DNA from 2 places in the Mesorhizobium sp. P160219 genome. Region 1 is predicted to be linked to the other one. Evidence: riboswitches for the same ligand, from Rfam matches in the RefSeq annotation. Region 1 holds a riboswitch; the other holds the start of a gene.
The links. A riboswitch is a leader RNA that binds a small molecule or an ion and turns the genes downstream of it on or off. The one in region 1 is predicted to bind S-adenosylmethionine.
Positions count from the first base shown of each region.

Region 2: linked by a shared signal. The riboswitch ahead of AC3EMP_RS08070 (O-succinylhomoserine sulfhydrylase) and the one ahead of metX (homoserine O-acetyltransferase MetX) in region 1 are both predicted to bind S-adenosylmethionine.

Region 1 is NZ_JBYNWG010000001.1:99,481-103,892, reverse strand. Features, by position in the region: gene metW (methionine biosynthesis protein MetW) at 1-587, opposite strand, end outside; gene metX (homoserine O-acetyltransferase MetX) at 584-1,753, opposite strand; SAM riboswitch at 1,814-1,891, opposite strand; gene hisC (histidinol-phosphate transaminase) at 2,018-3,127, shown strand; gene AC3EMP_RS00495 (prephenate/arogenate dehydrogenase family protein) at 3,132-4,067, shown strand; gene AC3EMP_RS00490 (sugar kinase) at 4,075-4,412, opposite strand, start outside.
Region 2 is NZ_JBYNWG010000001.1:1,648,543-1,652,954, reverse strand. Features, by position in the region: gene araD1 (AraD1 family protein) at 1-34, shown strand, start outside; gene AC3EMP_RS08080 (ABC transporter substrate-binding protein) at 78-848, opposite strand; gene AC3EMP_RS08075 (2'-deoxycytidine 5'-triphosphate deaminase) at 950-2,044, opposite strand; SAM riboswitch at 2,185-2,262, shown strand; gene AC3EMP_RS08070 (O-succinylhomoserine sulfhydrylase) at 2,320-3,510, shown strand; gene AC3EMP_RS08065 (ceramide glucosyltransferase) at 3,522-4,412, opposite strand, start outside.

The sequences.
Region 1 (4,412 bases):
TGGCCGAAGAAATTCCAGAACCACCATGGCATCGACAGGCCGATCTTCTGGCCGTTGCCGTCGAGCGCGGTGGCTTTCTCGACCGAAGCGCCGAGTTCCTCGACCAGATTGACGAAGTCGCGGATGGTGCAGAAATGGATGTTGGGCGTGTCGTACCAGGAATAGGGCAGGTCCGCGGTCACCGGCATCCGGCCCTTGACGAACAGCGACAGCCGCACCCGCCAGTGGCCGAAATTGGGGAAGGAGACGATGGCGCGGTTGCCGATTCGCAGCAGCTCGTCGAGCACCAGCTTCGGGTTGCGGGTCGCCTGCAGCGTCTGTGACAGGACGACGAAGTCAAAACCCTTGTCCGGATAGAATTCGAGGTCGGTGTCGGCATCGCCCTGGATGACCGAGAGGCCGCGCGCAACGCATTCATTGACGCCTCGCTGTGACAGCTCCAGCCCGCGGCCGTCGACCTGCTTGGTCTCCTGCAGGAGTTCGAGCAGCAGGCCGTCGCCGGAGCCGACATCGAGCACCCGCGACTGCGGCGGTATCAGGTTGGCCACGACTTCGAGGTCGACGCGCTGGCTGCCATTGACGCTCATGAGGCGAGCCCCCTTGCGCGGGCCGCCGAGCCGATGAAGCCCTTGATGGCGGCAAACAGTTCGGGTTCATCGAGCAGGAAGGCATCATGGCCGCGGTCGGTGTCGATCTCGACGAAGGAGACGGAGGCGCCGGCGGCGTTGAGCGCATGCACGATCGAGCGGCTCTCCTCGGTCGGGAACAGCCAGTCCGAGGTGAAGGACACCAGGCAGAAGCGGGTCTTGGTCCCGGCAAAGGCATCTGCCAACCGGCCGCCATGGTCGGCGGCGAGGTCGAAATAATCCATCGAACGGGTCATGTAGAGGTAGGAGTTGGCGTCGAAGCGGTCGACGAATGTCATGCCCTGGTGGCGCAGATAGCTTTCGATCTGGAAATCTGCGTCGAAACCGAAGGTCAGCGCTTCGCGGTCCTGCAGATTGCGGCCGAATTTCCGATGCAGGGCGGCTTCCGACAGATAGGTGATGTGGGCGGCCATGCGCGCCACGGCGAGCCCCTTTTCCGGGCGCTTGCCGTGCTCGAAATATTTGCCGCCATGCCAGTCCGGATCAGCCATGACAGCCTGGCGGCCGACCTCGTGGAAGGCGATGTTCTGCGAGGAATGGCGTGCGCCTGTGGCGATCGGCAGGGCCGAGAAGACGCGCTCGGAATAGCATGACGCCCATTCCAGCACCTGCATGCCGCCCATCGAGCCGCCGAGCACGCAAAACAGCTTTTCGATGCCGAAATGGTCGACCAGCATCAGTTGCGCCCGCACCATGTCGCGGATGGTGATGATTGGCAGGTCGAGGCCGTAGGGCTTGCCGGTGGCGGGATTGGTCGAGGCCGGACCGGTGGAGCCGAGGCAGCCGCCGATGACGTTGGAGCAAATGACGAAGAAGCGGTTGGTGTCGATGATCTTGCCGGGACCGATCAGCACTTCCCACCAGCCGGGCTTGCCGGTCACCGGATTGGTGCTGGCGACATGCTGGTCGCCGGTCAGCGCGTGGCAGACCAGGATGGCGTTGGTGCGGGCATCGTTGAGGGCGCCATATGTCTGGTAGGCGATCTGGAACGGCGACAAAAGCGTGCCGGCGTCGAGCTTCAGCGGCTTGTCAGGGCCAAAACGCAACACAGGGCTCGACGGGTTGTCGGCCTCGTTGTTGGTTTTTGTAGCGCGGAGCGCGGCCATGTGACTCTCCTTGCCCGCCGTCAGGCAATAAAAAACCGGCAATGCGATCGCAAAGCCGGTTACGTCACGCAAACGGCCCTTTAGCGAGTTGTTTAACGTGGCTGCAAGCCGACCGGCCAAATCACCACGGAACTGTTGCGTTCTTCTAGAACTCGTGCGGCCCGGCGTCAACGGCCAGCTATTGCCCGCCTCTCGACATTCGCGGCTACGGCTTGTATTTCCGCTGCGGCCTCCGGACGGAGGCATTCTCGATGGATTTGCGACATGGACAAGACAGCGGACAAGGCACGACCGACGCCCCGCGCGGGCATCATGGACATCGACGCCTATGTACCAGGCAAGAGCACGGCACCTGCCGGCGTCGCCAAGATCCATAAATTGTCGTCGAACGAGAACCCGCTCGGCCCGTCGCCGAAGGCGATCGAGGCCGCGCGCGAAGTGGCCAGCAAGCTTGATGTCTATCCCGACGGCACCGCCCGCCGGCTGCGCGAGGCGATCGCCGAGGTGCACGGCCTCAACCCGGCAAACATCATCTGCTCCAACGGTTCCGACGAGATACTTGGCCTGCTGGCGCAGACCTATCTTGCGCCAGGCGATGAGGCGATTTTTACCGAACATGCCTTCATGGTCTACAAGATCTACATTCAGTCGGCGGGGGCCAAGCCGGTTGCTGTGAAGGAAACCGAGGAGCGCGCCGACGTCGACGCGATCCTGGCCGCGGTGACGCCGCGGACCAAAATCATCTTCCTCGCCAATCCCAACAACCCGACCGGCACCTATCTGCCGTTCCAGGAGGTCCGCCGCCTGCATTCCGCGCTCCCGGGCAACGTGCTTCTGGTGCTGGACGCGGCCTATGCCGAGTACGTCAGGCGCAATGACTATGAGGCAGGTATCGAGCTGGCGGGCAGCGCGCAGAATGTGGTCATGACCCGCACCTTCTCCAAGCTCGGCCTTGGCGGCGCGCGCATCGGCTGGATGTATGGCCCACTGCACATCGTCGATGCCATCAACCGTGTTCGCGGCCCTTTCAACGTTAACGCAACAGCGATCGAGGCCGGCATTGCCGCCATCCGCGACCGCGCCCATGTCGAGCGCAGTTCGTTGCACAACGAGACCTGGCTTACCTGGTTGAATGAAGAACTGACGAAGCTTGGGCTGCGCGTGACGCCCAGCGTCGGCAATTTCGTCCTCATCCACTTTCCCGACGACAAGAAGCATTCGGCTGAGGCGGCGGACGACTACCTCACCCAGCGCGGCTATATATTGCGGCGCGTTACCGGCTATGGCTTTCCCAATGCGCTGCGCATGAGCGTCGGCACCGAAGAAGCCAATCGCGGCGTCATCGATGCCCTCACGACATTCCTGAAAAGCTGAAACAATGACTTCACCGATGTTTGAAAAGATCGCGCTGGTCGGCATCGGCCTGATTGGCTCGTCGCTGGCCCGCATCATCCGCCGCGAGGGCCTGGCCCGCCATGTCGCCATCGCGACGCGCAGCCCGACCACGCTGGCACGGGCGAAGGAGCTCGGTCTTGGCGAGAGCTACACCACCGACGCCAGGGAAGCGGTCCGCAATGCCGACCTGATCATCGTCTCGGTGCCAGTGGGATCGTCGGGCGAGGTGGCGCAAGAGATCGCGCCGGCGCTGAAAAAGGGCGCCATCCTCACCGATGTCGGTTCGACCAAGGCCTCGGTCATTGCGCAAATGCAGCCCTATGTACCGGACGGCGTGCACTTTATTCCGGGGCACCCGCTGGCAGGTACGGAGAAATCGGGCCCGGATGCGGGTTTCGCCGAGCTGTTCGAAAACCGCTGGTGCATCTTCACGCCGCTGCCGGGAACCGATCCGGCCGCGCTGGAAAAGCTGTCGGAATTCTGGCGGCGCTGCGGCTCCAACATCGACACGATGGACCCGCAGCATCATGACATGACGCTGGCCATCGTTTCGCATCTTCCGCACATCATTGCCTACAACATCGTCGGCACGGCCGACGATCTGGAATCGGTGACCAAGTCGGAAGTGATCAAATATTCGGCTTCCGGTTTCCGCGACTTCACCCGTCTGGCCGCCTCCGACCCGACCATGTGGCGCGACGTGTGCCTGCACAACAAGGATGCCATCCTGGAAATGCTGGCGCGCTTTTCGGAGGACCTCGCCTCGCTGCAGCGGGCGATCCGCTGGGGCGACGGCGACAAGCTGTTCGACCTGTTCACCCGCACCCGGGCCGTTCGCCGTTCGATCATCGAGGCCGGCCAGGATATCGACGTGCCGGATTTCGGCCGGCAGGCGGTCGAGCACCCGGTGAAAAGTTAAATCTGTTTCAGACGGGCCAGGTCGCCGCGACCATGGCCATTGCCTCGTCCCTGTTTGGCGCCCCCAGCCGGCCGCCGAAGCGCTGGCATTTGAGCGCGGCCGCCGCGCTGGCAAAGCGCAACGCCTGCTCGATCGGCATGGTTTCCGCCAACGCGACAGCAAAGGCGCCGTGGAAAACGTCGCCGGCGGCCAGCGTGTCGACCGCCTTGATCTTCGGCGCCGCGATGTGGCGCACGCATCCGGCGGACCGGTCATGCCACCAGCTTCCCGCGGCGCCGCCGGTCACCGCGACAAAGGCGTCTGTGCGGCTGGCGAGGTCGGCGCAGGCGGTTTCGGGATCCAGCG
Region 2 (4,412 bases), 1.5 Mb from region 1:
GCAGCCGGTGAAGGTGGCGGTGAAGGCGCTTTGAGACGTAATCTCCCCTTGAGGGGGGAGATTGGCAGCGCCCACCGTCAATAAATATCGAAGTCGAAATACTTGGCCTGGATCTTCTTGTAAGTGCCGTCGGCGACGATGGCGTCTATCGCCGCATTCAGCTTGTCGCGTAGCGCCGTGTCTTCCAGGCGGACAGCGATGCCGGCTTGCGTCTCGGTGCCCTTGACGTCGCCGACAAGCTTGCAGCAGCCTTCGCTCGCCTTCTTCAGCCAGTCCATCAGCACGAACTTGTCGGAGATGACGGCGTCGAGACGGCCGTTCTGCAAGTCGGTGATCGCCTCTTCCTGGGTGGGGTAGAGTTTCGCCTCGGCGCCGGCCTTGCCATAGGCGTCCTGCGCATAGTCGGCCTGGGTGGTCGAGGCCTGCGCGCCCACCGTCTTGCCGGCAAGGGCTGCCGGTTCGGTGGAAGTGAGGTCGCTGTCCTTGGGCGCCACCAGCGCCAGCGGCGTCGTGTAGTATTTGTTGGTGAAGGCGACCTGTTTCTTGCGCTCCTCGGTGATGCTCATCGAGGCGATGATGGCGTCGAACTTTTTCGCCTGCAGCGCCGGGATGATGCCGTCCCAGTCCTGGGTGACGATCTCGCACTCGACCTTCATCTGCGCACACAGCGCATTGGCAATGTCGATGTCGAAGCCCTCGATCTTGCCGTCCGCGGTGATGGTGTTGAAGGGCGGATAAGCGCCCTCGGTGCCGATCTTCAATTTCTCCTGCGCCTCAGCCAGCGAGCCGGCCGATATCACCAGCATGGCAGCGCCCGCTGCCGATATGATCCATCTTGAAATCTGCATTTTGGTTCCCCTTGCGCGCCGTTCTCTTGCCGGCCACCGAAAGGCAGCCAAGCATGGTGAGGCAGCGCAGGCAAGTATTTTGCCTGACGGTGATCGAAGGTTCAGCCGGCGGGGCGGAAATGCTTGGAGAGCTTGAGGCCTTGCGCCTGGTAATTCGAGCCGAGATCGGTGCCGTAAAGCGCCTGCGGCCGCTTCAGCATGTGTTCGTAGACCAGCCGGCCGACGATCTGGCCGTGGTCGAGGATGAACGGCACTTCGTGGCTGCGCACTTCGAGCACCGCCCGGCTGCCGGTGCCGCCTGAGGCCGAATGGCCGAAGCCCGGATCGAAGAAGCCGGCATAGTGAACACGGAATTCGCCAACCAGCGGATCGAAGGGCGTCATCTCGGCGGCGTAGAGCGGCGGCACGTGCACGGCTTCGCGGCTGACCAGGATGTAGAACTCGTCCGGGTCGAGCACCAGTTCGCCGGCGCCGCTCTTATAGAGCGGCTCCCAGAAATCGACGGCATCCTGGGCGGCGCGCTTGTCGACATCGACCAAGCCGGTGTGATGCTTGCCGCGATAGCCGACCAGGCCGTTCTGGTCGCCGTCAAGATCGATCGACAGCGCAATGCCGCCGCCGGAAATGTTGGGCGGCTCGGTCGCCACCAGCATCTCGGCCCGGTGCAATTCGTTCAGTTCTGCCTCCGACAACAGCGCGTTGCCGGTGCGAAAGCGGATCTGCGACAGCCTCGATCCGGCGCGTACGACGATCGGGAAGGTGCGCGGACTGACTTCGAGATAAAGCGGCCCGTGATAGCCGGGGGCGATCTTGTCGAACTCATGGCCGCGATCGGTCATCACCCGGGTGAAGATGTCGAGCCGGCCGGTCGAGCTCTTCGGGTTGGCCGAGGCCGACACGTTTGCGGGCAGCGCCAGGCGTTCGAGCAGCGGCACGATGTAGACGCAGCCGGTTTCCAGCACCGCGCCCTCGGCGAGACTGAATTCGTGCAATTTCAGCCGGTGAAGCTTGTCGGCCACCAGATGATCGGGACCCGGCAGGAAGGAGGCGCGCACGCGAAAAGCCTTGTCGCCGAGCCTGAGATCGAGGCTCGCCGGCTGCACCTGGTCGACATCGAGCGCGCGCGGCGACTTCAGCGCGCCGGACTGAAACAGCGCGGAAATGTCCTGATCGGGAAGAATGCCTGTCTGCCGCAAAAGGCTGGCTCCGCTCCAAGGTCGGTCTCTTTGTGGCAGGTTCTTGCCGCAAAACCGCTGGATATTATTGCGGAACCTGCCTGGTACAAACCTCTTAATGAAGCCGGCAATTGACGCAAGCGCAGGTGAGGTCTAAAGGGTCGTTATCCCGTGGTGATTTGGCCGGTCGGCTTGCAGCCACGTTAAACAAGTCGCTAAAGGACCGTCGGGCCGCAAGGCCATATGGACCGGTTGCGACTTTCGCGGCCGGTTTTTTTGTGTCTGGAACAAAAGCGATGAGCACCAAGAAGCGTAACTGGAAACCTCAGACCGCACTCGTGCACGGGGGAACGCTGCGTTCCCAGTTCGGCGAGACGTCCGAAGCGATGTACCTCACCCAAGGCTATGTCTACGAGACGGCGCAGGCTGCCGAGGCCCGTTTCAAGGGCGAGGAGCCGGGCTTCATCTATTCGCGCTATGCCAACCCTACCGTCGACATGTTCGAAAAGCGCATGTGCGCGCTGGAGGGTGCCGAAGATGCGCGCGCCACGGCGTCCGGCATGGCGGCGGTGACGGCAGCGCTCCTGTGCAGCGCCAAGGCCGGCGACCATATCGTTGCGGCGCGCGCGCTGTTCGGCTCCTGCCGCTGGGTGGTGGAGACGCTGGCGCCGAAATACGGCATCGAGGCAACGCTGGTCGACGGCACCGACATCGCCAACTGGGAAAAGGCGGTGCGGCCGAACACGAAACTGTTCTTCCTGGAAAGCCCGACCAATCCGACGCTGGAAGTGGTCGACATCGCAGCGGTGGCGGCGCTCGCCACCTCGATCGGCGCCAGGCTGATCGTCGACAATGTCTTTGCCACGCCCTTGCAGCAGAAGCCCTTGCAGCTCGGCGCCCATATCGTCGTCTACTCCGCGACCAAGCACATTGACGGCCAGGGACGCTGTCTCGGCGGCATCATCCTGTCGGACAAGAAATGGATCGACGAGAATTTGCACGACTATTTCCGCCACACCGGCCCGAGCCTGTCGCCGTTCAACGCCTGGACGCTGCTCAAGGGCCTGGAGACGCTGCCGGTTCGGGTGCGCCAGCAGACGGAAAGCGCGGCCAAGATCGCGGATTTCCTGGCAGGACGGCCGGAAATCGCCCGCGTCATCTATCCCGGCCGCGCCGACCACCCGCAGGCCGACATCGTCAAGAAGCAGATGACGGGCGGATCGACGCTGATCTGCCTCGACGTGAAGGGCGGCAAGCAGGCGGCCTTCGCCTTGCAGAACGCGCTCGACATCGTGCTGATCTCCAACAATCTCGGCGACGCCAAGAGCCTGATCACCCATCCGGCGACCACCACGCACAAGAACCTCAGCGACGAAGCTCGCGCCGAGCTTGGCATCGGGCCGGGAACGCTCAGGCTGTCGGTCGGTCTTGAGGATACGGACGATCTGCTGGAGGACGTTGCGCAGGCACTGAAGGCAGCCGGGTAGGCCGCGAGGCGTCACGCTCCCGACGAAGCCTCTTCCAGCTCGGCTGCCTTGGTGCCGATGATCATGGTGTTGCCGCGCCAATCGACGGCGCCGCTCAGCCAGCCGCGCGCCCAGATGGCGGGAAGCATCATGTCGCGGACCATCATCGCCGGGACCATGCGCAGCGACAGGTGCCAGCCCTTGGCCGCGGCCAGCGCGCATTCGGGAATGTAGGCCGCCGCCAGCACGGCCAACACCGTGGCCGGCAGGCTGACGCCGGCACTTGCTGCCGCCACCAGCGCCAACGCCAACGGCACGGCGACGCCGGTCAGGATCTCGGGTGCGAAAAACAGCGGGAAAGTGACGCGGCGCAACCGCGCCCAGCGCGCCTGACGCGACCAGATGTCGGCAAGTCGGCGCTGCCCCAGTGGTTGATCGAAAGGCGAGGCAACGAGATTGACGCGCAGGCCCAGTCCGTTGACCAGCTTGGTTGCAGCAGCATCCTCGGCGATCTCGGCGGCCAGCGCACGGATACCGCCACTGGTATCGAGCATCGGCTTGTTCCACAGCATGCTCTTGCCTTGGGCAAAGCCGAGACCGAGCGCCTCGCCGGCATATTGCCAGCGCGCCTGCAGCGTGTTGAGGAACGCGCATTCGACCTCGGCCCAAAAGCCATCCGGCCGAGAGCCGATCGGCGTCGAGCAGATAAGCCCGGTATTGGTCCGCCAGGCCGCCATCAGGTGCTGGACGTAATCCCTTGGCATCAGCACGTTGGAATCCGCCAGAATAACCCAATGATAGCGCGCCGCTTCCCAGCCCTTGACGCAGTTGTTGAGCTTCGGGTTGCTGCTGACGCGGTCGTCGCCGATCAGCAGCCGGGCCGGCACGTTGGGAAACAGGACGATCGCCCTGTTTATCAGTTT